Regions from separate parts of the Rhizobium sp. WYJ-E13 genome, predicted to be linked through region 2. Evidence: riboswitches for the same ligand, from Rfam matches in the RefSeq annotation. Region 2 holds a riboswitch; the other holds the start of a gene.

Region 1 (7,084 bases), 700 kb from region 2:
TCCGGACGCAAAACCGCTACACAATTTTACGGGAATTGCCTTAAAGCGCCGGGGCGCGAGCCGCCGCGGCGCTTGACCCGAGAACCGAAACTACTGGTTCTTCCTCGGATTTCGAGGGCAGCGCCAGCAGATGCAATGTGCGCGGCTGCAGCGCTTCCAGATAGGTCTCCGAGCGGCCGATATAGATCATGCCGGTGTCCGGCATAGTGGCGAGCAGCTTTGTCATCGTATGCTGCCATTCCGGCTCCATGCCCTCGAGCACTTCGTCGAAAACGACCCAACGAGGCTTGACGAGAAGCAGGCGGGCAAAGCCGATTGCCTTTTGCTCGTCGGCGTCGAGAAGCTTGTCCCAGCGCGCACGGCTGTCGAGTCGGGCAACCAGCGCATGCAGACCGGCAGCCTCAAGCGCGGCTTCGATGGTCGCGGTGTCATAGGCCTCGGGTTTTTCGGGGAAGGAGATTGCCTCACGCAGCGTTCCGCCGGGGACGTAGGCGACCTGCGGGATGAACAGGATGTCGGCAATCGGCGGCAGACCAATCGTACCTTTGCCGCACGGCCAGAGGCCGGCCATGGCCTGGAAGAGCAGGCGGCGATTCACACTGTGATCGCCGTTGATCATGACCTTCTCGCCGGCCTTGATCGTAACATCCGTTTCGCGTATCCGGAAGCCGCCGCAATCCTCGATGTCCTCGCCAAGCTTGGCGACGATGACGACATCCTTCAGCGTCAACGTATCCGCTGCGGTTTCCTCATATACGATGGCATCCTTCAGATCGAAGTCGTCGTCCATCTCCTGCAGTGCCTGGCGGAAATCGGTGACGCGCATCAGCGTGGCGCGCCATTCGGCGATCGGGCCGAAGTTGGCGACATACCAGCGCAGTGCCGTGTTGACCTGGTTGAAGGCCCCGACCGACATCATCAGCTGGCCGAAGGTGAGGCCACCGGAGAAATAGGCAGGTGCTGCAACGATGATCGGAATGACGATGACCAGCCAGCCATAACCTGCCGAAACCCAGGTGAGGTTGGTATTGGCCATGGCGAGACGCTTGATAACCGCGAGAACGTTGCTGATGTCGATATTGATGCGCTTGCGCTCGTTTTCCTCGCCGTGCGCCACTGTAATCGCCGGCATGTTCTCGTTGGCGTGCATCAGCGCGAAGCGCAATTCGGCTTCCTTGGAGAAGCGGTCTGCATTGAGCTTGACAAGCTTGCGGCCGACGACCTGGCTCAGTACCGAGGCCGATGCAGCATAGAAGATTGCCGCCCAGACCATGTAGCCGGGAATGGAAAAACTGTAGCCGCTGATATGGAAGATGAAGCCGCTCGAAAGCTCCCACAACACGCCGATGAAGCTGACAAGCAGGATGGTCGACTGCAGGAGGCCGAGCACGAGACCGGTGGTGCTTTCGGCCAGGTTACGGGAGTCCTCATGCAGCCGCTGGTCCGGATTGACGCCGAGAATGCCGATGGTGGAGAGTTTGAGGGCGCGCTTGCGCTTCAGCCATTGATCGACGAGATCGCGCGAAAGCCCTTCGCGCATATAGAGCGCAGTCATCTGGTTCAGCCAGGCCTGCAGCACGTTGAGCAGCAGTAGCGCGCCGGCGATCATCGCGAAGATTTCGAGCTGGTGGAAGAACTCTCCAAGATCACGGCGTTCGAGTGAATCGTAGAAGGGGGCGTTCCATTCGTTGAGGATCACCTGTCCGTAGGCTGTCGCCAGGATGATGACGACAAGCAGGACCGCAAGCCCCACCACCTTGCCGCGGACCTGCGAATTCCAGAATGCGGAGAACATCACTCCAAGCCGATATGTCAGGCTGAGATCATACCCTACCCGGTCCTGACTCTGGATGCCCCTCCCCCTTTCGATGTTATTTGCCATTACAAGTTTCCAAATCCGCCCATCCTTATATTAATAACATGGGGGCGTCACTGGTCCATCAACAGATTCCGCCACCCATAAAGAAAGCGTGATGGCTTTTGCAGCTATCTGCATTGACAGTTGATTCGAAGCCGGACTGGCGCTATCTAGAATGCCCTGTGGTGATTTGGCCGGCCGGCTTGCAGCCACGTTAAATAAGTCGCTAAAGGGCCGCGTGCGGGCCGGTAGCGATTCATTCGCCGCCGGTTTTTTATTTTGATCGAGTTGACCGCAATGCCCATCAAGATCCCCGATACGCTGCCCGCCTTCGAAACCCTCGTGAATGAGGGCGTGCGGGTGATGACCGAAACGGTGGCCATCCGTCAGGATATCCGCCCGCTGCAGATCGGGCTGCTGAACCTCATGCCGAACAAGATCAAGACCGAGGTGCAGATGGCGCGCCTTGTGGGCGCTTCGCCGCTTCAGGTGGAATTCTCGCTGATCCGCGTCGGCAATCACAAGGCCAAGAATACCTCTGAAGAACATCTGCTTGCCTTCTACCAGACCTGGGAGGAAGTGAAGCACCGCAAGTTCGACGGCTTCATCATCACGGGCGCGCCGATCGAGACGCTGCCCTACGAGGATGTTACCTATTGGAAGGAAATGCAGCAGATTTTCGACTGGACCCAGACAAACGTCCATTCGACCATGAATGTCTGCTGGGGCGCGATGGCAGGGATCTACCATTTCCACGGCGTGCCGAAGTATGAGCTGAAGGAAAAGGCCTTCGGCGTCTACCGCCACAGCAACCTCAAGCCCTCCTCCGTCTATCTCACCGGTTTCTCCGACAATTTCGAGGTTCCGGTGTCGCGCTGGACCGAGGTGCGCCGGGCCGACATCGAGAAGGTCGACGGCCTCGAGATCCTGATGGAATCGAGCGAGATGGGCGTCTGTCTCGTCCACGAGCCGAAGGGTCGGCGGCTCTATATCTTCAATCACGTCGAATATGATTCCACGTCTCTCTCGGACGAATACTTCCGCGACGTGAATGCCGGCGTGCCGATCAAAATGCCGCACAATTACTTCCCGCATAACGATCCGGCACTTGCGCCGCAGAACCGCTGGCGCAGCCATGCGCATCTGCTTTTCGGCAACTGGATCAATGAGATCTACCAGACGACGCCCTACGATATCGAAGAGATCGGCTCGGACATCTGAGCGTTACAGGGTGGGTTTAGAAATGGCGCCGTCGCACTTCTGAGACGGCGTTTTGTTTTCCGGGTCCGCCCGGTTGCGATTTGCAGCGAATGGGGGCAGGTTCCGGTTCCTGAATCGTAGGGATGGAGTGAGCGTCGATCATGGTGGACAAATTGGAACGGGAAGTTTTCGGACAGACCAAGGAGGGGGAGACCGTCCATCGCGTCGTCATCCGCGGTGGCGGACTGACGGTCAAGGTGTTGAGTTGGGGCGCGGTTATCCAGGACGCGCGGCTGGAGGGCCATGATGCGCCGCTGGTGCTCGGCTTCGAGGATTTCAGCAGCTACCTCGCCCATTCGCCCTTCTTCGGGGCAACGCCGGGCCGCTGCGCCAACCGCGTCGGCGATGGCAAGTTCACGCTCGACGGCAAGGCTTACCAACTCGAACTCAACGAGAAGGGTGTCACGCATCTTCATGGCGGCAGCAACAATATTGGTACGCTCGTCTGGACGATCGTTGAACATGAGGCCGACCGCGTGGTGCTGAAGATCGTCGACCGCGATGGCCGCGCCGGTTATCCCGGCAACTGCATGATCCAGGCGACCTATCGCGTGCACGGCAATGGCGAGCTTTCTGTCAATTACGAGACGACGACGGACCAGCCGACGATCGCCAACGTCTGCCAGCATTCCTATTTCAATCTCGATGGCCGCGAAGATGCCCTGGCGCATGACATCATGATCGCCGCCGACCACTATCTGCCGACCAGTGAGAAGCAGATACCGACCGGCGAGATCCGCCCTGTTGCGGGGAGCGAGTTCGATTTCCGCGAGATGGCGCCAATGAAGCGCTTCGTCAGGCAGGAGCAGGCCCTCTACGACCACAATTTCTGCTTATCGAGCGAGCGCACGGCCAAGCGCTCCGTCGTGCTTGCCCGCAGCCTGCATTCCGGTGTGTCGCTGGAAGTGCGCACGACAGAGCCGGGCGTGCAGTTCTATGCCGGTTTCAAGCTCAACGTGCCTGTGCCGGGTCTCGGCGGCCGTAAATATGGTCCCTTCGCCGGCTTCTGCCTGGAAACACAGATCTGGCCTGACGCGATCAATCACCAGGGCTTCCCCAATGCGGTGCTGCGCCCAGGCGAAGTGCTGCGTCAGGAAACGGATTACATCTTCGCGAAGAACTGAGTTCGTCGTCTCATCTGGATCAATGAACCCTCGCGGCGCCCTGCGAGGGTTTTTCTTTGACGGAACGAATCCGCTTGCCGATTGGTTCTAAATAGGTTCTATTAAATACTCATGGATAGAACCAGTCTGATCGCAGAACTGAAGGGCCGCGCGCTGCACGACGAAGCAGCAGCAGGACCGCTTTACAAGCGGCTGGCGCAGGCGTTGACCGGCCTCATCCAGGAAGGCCTCTTGAAACCCGGCACGGCATTGCCCGGCGAGCGCGATCTGGCGGAAGCACTGAAGCTCGGCCGCGTCACAGTGCGGACGGCCTATCGCGATCTCATGACATCGGGTGCGCTGGAATCGCGTCACGGCAGTGGCACTTTCGTTTCCAGCAAGGTAGAGCGCATGGAACAGTCGCTCTGGCGACTTTCCTCCTTCTCTGCGGATATGCGTTCGCGCGGGCGCTCGCCAGCAGCGAAGATCCTGTCCCGCACGGTCAACAATCCATCCCCGGAAGAATCCTTTCTACTCGGCCTCGGCGTCGACGAACCGGTGCTGCGGCTCGACCGCCTTCGTCTGGCCGACGGGCTGCCGCTCGCAATCGAGCGCGCCGTCGTACCCGTCAAGTTTCTTGGCGAGGACGCCGGCGGTGAAGGCTCGCTCTACGATGCGCTCGCCCAGAGTGGCCACAAGCCGGTACGCGCCATACAGCGATTGACGGCCGTCACGCTTGATCCGTCATCGGCGGCTATTCTCGATGTCAAGGCCGGCGCGCCGGCCCTTCTGATCGAACGCGTTTCACGCCTGGAAGACCAGCGCGTCGTCGAATACACCCGCTCGCATTATCGTGGCGATGCCTATGATTTCGTCGCCGAACTGAGAATTGGAGATGACCTATGAGTGAGAACCAGTCGCTGATGCTGCAGGAGGCGGGCCAGTCGCCCGAAGTGGTTGCTACCCTGCTCGAAAAGGAAAAGCCGGTCTTCGCCGAAATCGCCCGGCTATTCTCGTCCACCCGCCCAAGTGTCGTGACGACAGCGGCGCGCGGCTCTTCCGACCATGCCGCGACCTTCTTCAAATATCTCTTCGAAATCACCTGCGGTGTGCCAGTCGCTTCGATCGGTCCGTCCATCGCTTCCGTCTATAATGCGCCCCTGCATCTGAAGGGTGGCATCCATTTCACCGTTTCCCAGTCTGGCGCCAGCCCCGATATCGTGGCGCTGCAGGAAGCGGCCAAGAAGGGTGGAGCGACGACGATCGCCGTCGTCAACGTCACCGACAGCCCGCTCGCAAAGCAGGCCGATATCGTTCTCGGCCTCAATGCGGGTGCGGAAAAGAGCGTTGCCGCGACCAAGTCCTTCATTGCAGCCGTTGCCGCCCTTGCCGGCGTCACCGCTGCGATCGGCGGCAAGGCCGATCTGCAAGCCGCGATCGAGAAGCTGCCGGCCGCTTTGTCTGCGACATCGGGCATCGATACGGCTGCTGCCGAGAGTGTTCTGTTCGACGCCGCATCGCTTTATACAGGCGGCCGCGGTACTGCCTTCGCGATCGCTCTCGAAGCGGCGCTCAAGGCCAAGGAGACGGCCGGCCTTCACGCCGAGGCGTTCTCGCTCGCCGAATTGATGCATGGGCCGATGCGCCTCGTGCAGCCGGGCTTCCCGATTGTCGGTTTCGTGCCGGAAGATGCCGCCTTCGACAACAATGTGAAGGCACTGGAGCGGCTGCAGACGCTCGGCGCCACCACCGTGCCCTTCTCGACAAAACCGCTCGCCGGCGTCAATCTGCAGGTTCCGACGACCGGCAACGGCCTCATCGATCCCCTGGTTTCGCTGCTCGTCTATTATCGCCTGATCGAGTCCGTCACCCGCCGCAAGGGTTTCGATCCGGACAAGCCGGCAAACCTGCTCAAGGTGACGGAGACTGTCTGATGACCCGCAAGATCTTCACCGGTGCCCGTATCTTCGACGGCGAACGCTTCCACGATGAGCGGGCGCTGATCGTCAAGGACGGACGCGTCGAGGCGATCGTCGGCCGCAATGATCTGCCCGAAGGCGAAGTCGTGACGCTTGATGGCGGCGTGCTGTCTGCCGGCTTTATCGATGCGCAGGTCAACGGCGGTGGCGGCCGCATGCTGAACGATGAGCCGTCGTCTGACTCCATGTACATGATCGCCGATGGGCATCGCCCCTATGGCACGACGGCGCTTTTGCCGACGCTGATCACTGATACGGCCGAAGCAACGGCCGCTGCGATCGAAGCGGCGAAAGTCGCGGTGAAAACCAAACGCGGTGTTGCCGGCCTGCACCTGGAAGGCCCGCATCTGGCGCCGGCGCGCAAAGGCGCGCATCTCGCCGAATTGATGCGCCCCGTCAAGGACAAGGACATCAAGGCCTTCATCGCTGCGCGCGAGGCAATCGGCACGCTGCTCGTCACGATAGCGGCGGAGCAGGTGACGGTTGCGCAGGTGCGCGAACTCAGCGAAGCTGGCGTCATCGTCAGTATCGGCCATTCCGATAGCACCAGCGAGGCGGCGGAAGCCCGTTTCGACGCTGGCGCGCGGGGTGTCACGCATCTCTTCAATGCCATGAGCCAACTGGCGCACCGCGCGCCGGGGCTCGTCGGCGCGGCGATCGACCATCCGGCTGTCTGGTGCGGCATCATCGCCGATGGCCACCACGTCGATCCGAAGGCGCTGCGCACGGCGCTGCGCGCCAAGCGCGGCGAGGGCAAGCTGTTCTTCGTGACTGACGCCATGTCGCTCGTCGGCTCGCAGATGGACACCTTCACGCTGAATGGCCGCACCGTGCGGCGCGAAAGGGGCGGCTTCTGTTCCAAACTCGTGCTTTCGGACGGCACG
Region 2 (7,084 bases):
ATTCTGATCTGCCTGACGATTACGCGCGGGGCTTGCCGCTCAGCCGAGATGTAACAGAATCATATCCGTCGGGGAATATGGCCCGGCGAGGCGACAGACCGCGCCTCGGCGGGGTTAGAACGACGCATCGGCCTTTAAAGCAAGGTCTTTCACCGAGTACGATGCCGTACCAGCCGCAAAAATTCCGCATAAATTGCATCTTCGAACACCTGAGCACAAATAACTACCGTGCCCGTCCAAATTCATGGGCAACCACCGAGCCCGTTAGCGCGGAATTAAGCAATATCCCATCTTATTCGACGCGACGACATCGACCTCACCGGCCGACTGCATGATGCGCATGTCGCACCTCTTAAGGTATCCCCACCAGCGCAATACCGAAGAATCGTTCTGCAACAAATGATTTCAAAAGCACCGGGCTCGCAACAGGCCCGGCCAATCGGGTAACTCCATGCTGAAACATCTGAAAATCCGCACAAAAATCATATCGGTCGTGGCGCTCCTGGGGCTCATCACGATAGCCGGACTGATCTATGTCATCTCCGAGTTTCGCCGAGCGGACGCGGCCTACGGCGCCTTCATCGATCATGAGGCGCTGGCCTCGATGCAGAGCGCGCGCGCCAGCGCATCGGTCGTCGCCTCGGTGCTGCAGGTGAGCCTGCTTGCCGACATGAAACCCGATACGCCGGCATTCCAAACGGCACTCGCTACACCCAGCAAGCTGCCGCAGGCACGCGACCGCATGAAGCAGGCGCTGGCGCTTGTGCCCAGCCGCAAGGCGGCGGTCGATGAAATCCAGGCAGGCATCGATGAAATCGAAACTCTGGCGAACAAGATCATCGAGCAGAGCAAGGCCAAGGACAGCGCCGGCGCCCTGGCGAATGTCGGCCTGATCAACGCCAAGCTCAACGCACTGACGCCGAAGATGATCGCCAACAACGATGCGATGATGGCGATGCTCAACGACGGCGGCGATGCGCTTTCGGCTTCCGTCAACGACCGCATCAACCTCTGCTTTGCCTTGATCGGCCTAGCCGTCGTCGGCGCCATCGGTCTCAGCATCGTCGTCGCCCAGATCGGCATCACCACCCCCATGGCAAAGCTGCGCGAGCGCATGACCGGCCTGGCAGAGGGTGATACGGACAGCGAAATCGTCGGCCTCGACCGTCGCGACGAGATCGGCAAAATGGCGCAGGCCGTCTCGGTCTTCCGCGACAATGCGATCGAACGCATCCAGCTCGAAGCCCGCGCCGAAGCCGATCGCAGCCTCAGCGACAGCGAGCGCCGCGAACGCGAAGCACAGAAGGCCGCGGAAGCAGCCGATCTCGAGCGTGCGGTCAATGCACTCGGCGACGGGCTGCGCCGGTTTTCGGCGGGCGACCTCGTCTCGCACATCGAAACGCCTTTCGTCGCGCATCTCGACGCGCTGCGCCAGGACTTCAACAACTCGGTCGAAAAGCTCAACGAGACCATGCACACGGTCGGCTCCAATGCCCGCGCCATCAGCGCCGGCGCCAACGAGATCCGGTCGTCCGCCGACGAGCTTTCGAAGCGCACCGAGCAGCAGGCCGCTTCCGTGGAGGAAACGGCAGCAGCCCTCGAGGAGATCACCACGACGGTAAAGGACGCAGCAAAGCGGGCCGAAGAGGCAAGCCAACTCGTCGCCCGAACCCGCCTTGGCGCCGAGAAATCCGGCGACGTCGTCCGCAAGGCTGTCGCTGCCATGCATCAGATCGAACAGTCCTCCGCCGAGATCAGCAATATCATCGGCGTCATCGACGATATCGCCTTCCAGACGAACCTCTTGGCGCTGAACGCCGGTGTCGAAGCTGCGCGCGCCGGTGAAGCCGGCAAGGGCTTTGCGGTCGTCGCACAGGAAGTCCGGGAACTCGCCCAGCGCTCTGCAAACGCCGCCAAGGAAATCAAGGCGCTGATTACCACATCAGGCACGCATGTGCAGACCGGCGTCTCGCTGGTCGGCGAAACCGGCAAGGCGCTTGATGCGATCGTCCACGAGGTGCAGGAAATCAACCAGCACGTCCATGCGATCGCCGAAGCCTCGCGCGAGCAGTCAATCGGCCTGCAGGAGATCAATACTGCGGTCAACAGCATGGATCAGAGCACGCAGCAGAATGCTGCGATGGTCGAGGAATCCACCGCGGCAAGCCATAACCTTGCCACGGAAGCGACGGCACTCAACAACCTGCTCGGCCAGTTCCGCCTGACGGGCACCGGCGGCTTCGTTGCAGCCACGCCGATCCAGACGACATCGGCCGCGCCACGCGCTGCCGCACGGCCGGCCGCCAGAACCCCGGTCCGCGTTGCCGAAAGCACCGCACGCCCGAAGGCTTCGCCGGCACGCGCCCTTGGCCAGAAGCTCGCCAGCGCCTTCGGTGCGAACAGCACTGCCGCCCCATCCAGCAGCCAGGAAGCCGACTGGACGGAATTCTGAGCTGACAACCTGATCGAATGAGAATGGGCGGCTCCGGCCGCCCATTTTCGTTTCAGGCCTTTTCAGGCTTGCGGCCACCAGCCGACGTCGATGAGCACGTTACCGGGCGCCGTGCAATAAAACAGCCAGCCGCCGCAGATCGAGCCGAAAGCGGCAATAAGGCCGGCCGAGCGACTTCAGAGGAGCGAAGTCAGACCGGCGGTGACCTTACCAAAGCTCTTCTCGAAGGGTTGAAGACATGCGTGCCGTTTGTGTCGTGAGCTTTCCGCGATTTGCGGTACAATGACACCGTGCCGCGGACAGAAAGGCTCCGGAGATGAAACTGATCGCATTTAGCCTCATCGGCGCGCTGGCGCTCGCCGGCTGCACCACCGTCGAATATACCGGCCCCGGCATCGAGCCCATTCCCGGCAGCATCACCTACAACGGCCAGCCGCGCACGAAACTGACAAAGTCGCCAATTGGATCGACCTTCCCGCACAGTTTCATCGACCAGTACGGCCGGCAGGTCGAGGAGACCTATATCATCCGTCCGGACCGTTCGCTGGCGATTGCGCACCGCCAGTACCGACCGATCAATATTTTCGGACGCGATTGAGGAGGGTAACTGGAGCGGGTGAAGGGAATCGAACCCTCGTATTCAGCTTGGGAAGCTGCTGCTCTACCATTGAGCTACACCCGCCAACCACTTGAGACTTCCAACAGATGGCCGCCGCTGTCAAGTCGCGGCAATCACCGCAGATCAGATGCGGAAATGCTTCGACAGTTTCAGACCCTGGGCCTGATAGTTGGAGCCGAGGCCCGAGCCGTAGAGGCTCGATGGTTGTTCCTGCATGTGTTCGTAGATCAGGCGGCCGACGATCTGGCCGTCTTCGAGGATGAAGGGCACCTCGTGGCTGCGTACTTCCAGCACGGCGCGGCTGCCGCGCCCGCCGGCGGGCGCATGGCCGAAGCCGGGATCGAAGAAGCCGGCATAATGGACACGAAATTCGCCGACGAGCGGATCGAAGGGGGTCATTTCCGCCGCATAGTGCGGGGGAACGTGCACGGCCTCGCGTGAGACGAGAATGTAGAATTCGTCCGGATCGAGGATCAGCTCATTGCGGCCGCGGCTATAGAGCGGCTCCCAGAAGTCGAAGATATCGTGCTGGGCCTTCTTGTCGACATCGACGACGGCCGTGTGGTGTTTGCCGCGATAACCGATCAGGCCTTCCTCGTCGCCTGTCAGATCAATCGACAGCGCAATACCGCCGCCGGAGACGTTCGGCTGCTTGGCGGCGACGAGCGTTTCCGTTGCGTGCAACTTCAAAAGCTCCGGCTCGCCGAGAACCGAATGGCCGACGCGGAAGCGGATCTGCGACAGGCGCGAGCCGCGACGCACGACGATCGGGAAGGTGCGCGGGCTGATTTCGAGATAAAGCGGGCCGGAATAGCCCGATGGGATCTTGTCGAACTCCTGCGCGTAATCGGTGATGACACGGGTGAAGATATCGAGCCGGCCGGTCGAGCTTTTGGGATTGGCCGAAGCCGACATGTCGGCCGGCAGATCGAGGCGCTCCATCAGCGGTACGATGTAGACGCAGCCGGTTTCCAGCACCGCGCCTTCGGAGAGGTCGATGACGTGCAGGCTCAGCCGGTCAAGCTTGTCGGAGACGAGATGCGACGGGCCGGGCATGAAGCTGGCGCGCACCCGGAAAGCCTTGGCGCCCAGCCGCAGATCCAGGCTTGCGGGCTGGATCTGGTCACGATCAAGCTCGCGTTCGCTTTGAAGACGCCCCGTTTCAAACAGCGCTGCTATCGCGCGGTCGGCCAGAATTCCAGTTTCGCGAGCCATCATGCTCCATCCATAATCTGCCGCCGACAAAACCAAAGTCGGGGAATTGACGCAAGCGCAGAACGGCAGTATTGCAAATTTATCCCGTGGTGATTTGGCCGGTCGGCTTGCAGCCACGTTAAACAAGTGGCTAAAAAGACCGGGTTGAAAACCGGTCTGCTTTTGCGGCCGGTTTTTTTGTTGTTTGAAAGTGGTGATGGCATGAGCAAGACCTGGCGCCCGGCAACCCAACTCGTCCACAGCGGAACGCTGCGCTCGCAATATGGCGAGACGTCAGAGGCAATCTATCTCACGCAGGGCTTCGTCTACGATACGTCCGAGGCAGCAGAGGCGCGCTTCAAGGGCGAAACCGAAGGTTTCATCTATGCGCGTTATGGCAGCCCGACCAACGACATGTTCGAAAAGCGCATGTGCGCTCTCGAAGGCGCTGAAGATGCCCGCGCCACGGCTTCCGGCATGGCCGCCGTCACCGCCGCCATTCTCTGCCAGCTGAAGGCCGGCGATCATATCGTTGCCGCCCGTGCCCTCTTCGGCTCCTGCCGCTGGGTGGTCGAGACGCTGGCGCCGAAATACGGCATCGACTGCACGCTGGTCGACGGCCGCTATCTGGAGAACTGGGAAAAGGCGATTACGCCGAAGACCAAGGTGTTCTTCCTGGAAAGCCCGACCAATCCGACGCTGGAAGTGGTCGATATAGCCGGTGTGGCCAAGCTCGCCAACCAGATCGGCGCGAAGGTCGTGGTCGACAACGTCTTTGCGACGCCGCTCTTCCAGAAGCCGCTGGAGCTCGGCGCGCATATCGTCGTCTATTCCGCGACCAAGCATATTGACGGTCAGGGCCGCTGCCTCGGCGGCGTGGTTCTCTCCGACAAGGAATGGATCGACGAAAACCTGCATGACTATTTCCGCCACACCGGCCCGGCCATGTCGCCCTTCAATGCCTGGACACTGCTGAAGGGCATCGAGACGCTGCCGCTGCGCGTCAAGCAGCAGACGCAGAACGCGGCTGAGATCGCCGATTTCCTGGCCGATCAGGGCAAGGTCGCCAAGGTCATCTATCCCGGCCGCAAGGACCATCCGCAGGCCGATATCATCGCCAAGCAGATGTCGGGCGGCTCGACGCTCGTCTGCTTTGAGCTAAAGGGCGGCAAGGAAGCGGCCTTTGCGCTGCAGAACGCGCTTGAGATCGTGAAGATCTCCAACAATCTCGGCGACTCCAAGAGCCTGATCACTCATCCGGCCACGACGACGCACAAGAACCTGACGGATGAGGCCCGCGCCGAACTCGGCATTTCGCCGGGCACGGTGCGCCTCTCGGCCGGCATCGAAGACACGGACGATCTCCTTGAGGATTTCGCCCGCGCGCTGTCCAAGGTTTCGGCCTGATCTTTTCATGCATCGGCCCGAAAATCGGGATCGATTTTCGGTCCGATGCATGAGTTTCAAAGAGTAGAATGCCAGGGATCATGCCGCGACAGCAGCATTTGCCTTGAAATTAACACCGAGAGTTAGGCTTAATGAACGAAAGACCGCCCAACTGGGGTGGCGAGGCCGCGATCACTGTCCCATTTCTTGACGGATGGGGCCTCTTATAAGATACGGGTAACATATCTTGACTAAGGTGTAAGGCATGTATCGCGCCCTCACACGAGACATCGAAGTGGTTGTCGAACCCTTTTATCTGGAGGAGCAATCCGATCCGGACGATGATCGTTATGTCTGGGGTTACCGCGTCGTCATCGCCAACAACTCCGACATAGCCGTGCGCCTCGTCAACCGCTACTGGAATATTACCGACCAGAACGGGCAGATCGACGAGGTCAGCGGCCCCGGCGTCGTTGGCGAACAGCCGCGGCTGCAGCCAGGCGATACTTACGAATATTCATCGGGCTGTCCGCTGGATACGCCATCCGGCCTGATGTTCGGCCACTACCAGATGGAGACGGACGAAGGCGAGCTGTTCGATGTCGACATCCCCGCCTTCTCCTTGGATTCACCCGGCCTGCTCAGGGTGCTGAACTGATCACTCCGCCGGTGCAACCTCGTTTACCGGAAAGCGATAGGTCGTGGAGCAGAATTCGCAGGTTACGGCGATCTCGCCGTTTTCCTGGCTTTCCTCTACTTCCTCGGCGCTGAAACCCTTCAGCACGTTGCCGATCTTTTCCCGCGAACAGCTGCAACGATCGAAGACCGCGCGCGGATCGTAGACGCGCACGCCGCGTTCGTGGAAGAGGCGGAACAGCAGGCGTTCCGTGCCGACCAGCGGATCGGTCAGCTCATCGGCATCCACGGTTTCGACGAGCGAGCGGGCTTCCGCCCAGGCATCGTCTTCGAGATGGGCGCGTTCGCCCGTGTCGCCATCGCCGCCGTGAAGATCGGCCTGGCGCATACGCTCCGGCGCTTCCGGCAGAAACTGGGCAACGAGGCCCCCTGCCCGCCAGCGGTGACGCGGCTTGCCATGATCGTCACGATCGAAGAGCTCGGCAGCGGCAAGGCGCACACGCGTCGGGATCTGCTCCGACTGGCGGAAATAGACGCCGGCGATATCTTCCAGTGAGGTACCGTCAAGCGCGACGATGCCCTGATAGGGCTGGCTGAACTTGCCCTGGTCGATGGTAAAGGCGAGCACACCCTTGCCAAGAAGCTGTTCCGGCTCGGTTTCGCCTGCCGCAATAGCCTTGTCGAGCGAGGCCTGATCGAAGCGGGCATAGGCCCGGACGTTTTCCGGCGTCGAGAAATCGGCGACCAGCAGGTCGACGGGACCGTCGCTCTTGGTCTGAACGGTGAATTTGCCGTCG

The links. A riboswitch is a leader RNA that binds a small molecule or an ion and turns the genes downstream of it on or off. The one in region 2 is predicted to bind S-adenosylmethionine.
Region 1: another riboswitch for S-adenosylmethionine. It lies ahead of metA (homoserine O-succinyltransferase); the one in region 2 lies ahead of KQ933_RS00780 (O-succinylhomoserine sulfhydrylase).

Annotation. Positions count from the first base shown of each region.
Region 1 is NZ_CP076853.1:3,806,970-3,814,053, reverse strand. Features, by position in the region: gene KQ933_RS18940 (ABC transporter ATP-binding protein/permease) at 41-1,882, opposite strand; SAM riboswitch at 2,031-2,108, shown strand; gene metA (homoserine O-succinyltransferase) at 2,156-3,079, shown strand; gene KQ933_RS18930 (aldose epimerase family protein) at 3,220-4,242, shown strand; gene KQ933_RS18925 (GntR family transcriptional regulator) at 4,354-5,127, shown strand; gene KQ933_RS18920 (SIS domain-containing protein) at 5,124-6,155, shown strand; gene nagA (N-acetylglucosamine-6-phosphate deacetylase) at 6,155-7,084, shown strand, end outside.
Region 2 is NZ_CP076853.1:156,082-163,165, reverse strand. Features, by position in the region: gene KQ933_RS00800 (methyl-accepting chemotaxis protein) at 452-2,452, shown strand; gene KQ933_RS00795 (hypothetical protein) at 2,769-3,050, shown strand; tRNA gene KQ933_RS00790 (tRNA-Gly) at 3,061-3,134, opposite strand; gene KQ933_RS00785 (2'-deoxycytidine 5'-triphosphate deaminase) at 3,195-4,289, opposite strand; SAM riboswitch at 4,363-4,441, shown strand; gene KQ933_RS00780 (O-succinylhomoserine sulfhydrylase) at 4,488-5,672, shown strand; gene apaG (Co2+/Mg2+ efflux protein ApaG) at 5,917-6,309, shown strand; gene KQ933_RS00770 (Hsp33 family molecular chaperone) at 6,310-7,084, opposite strand, start outside.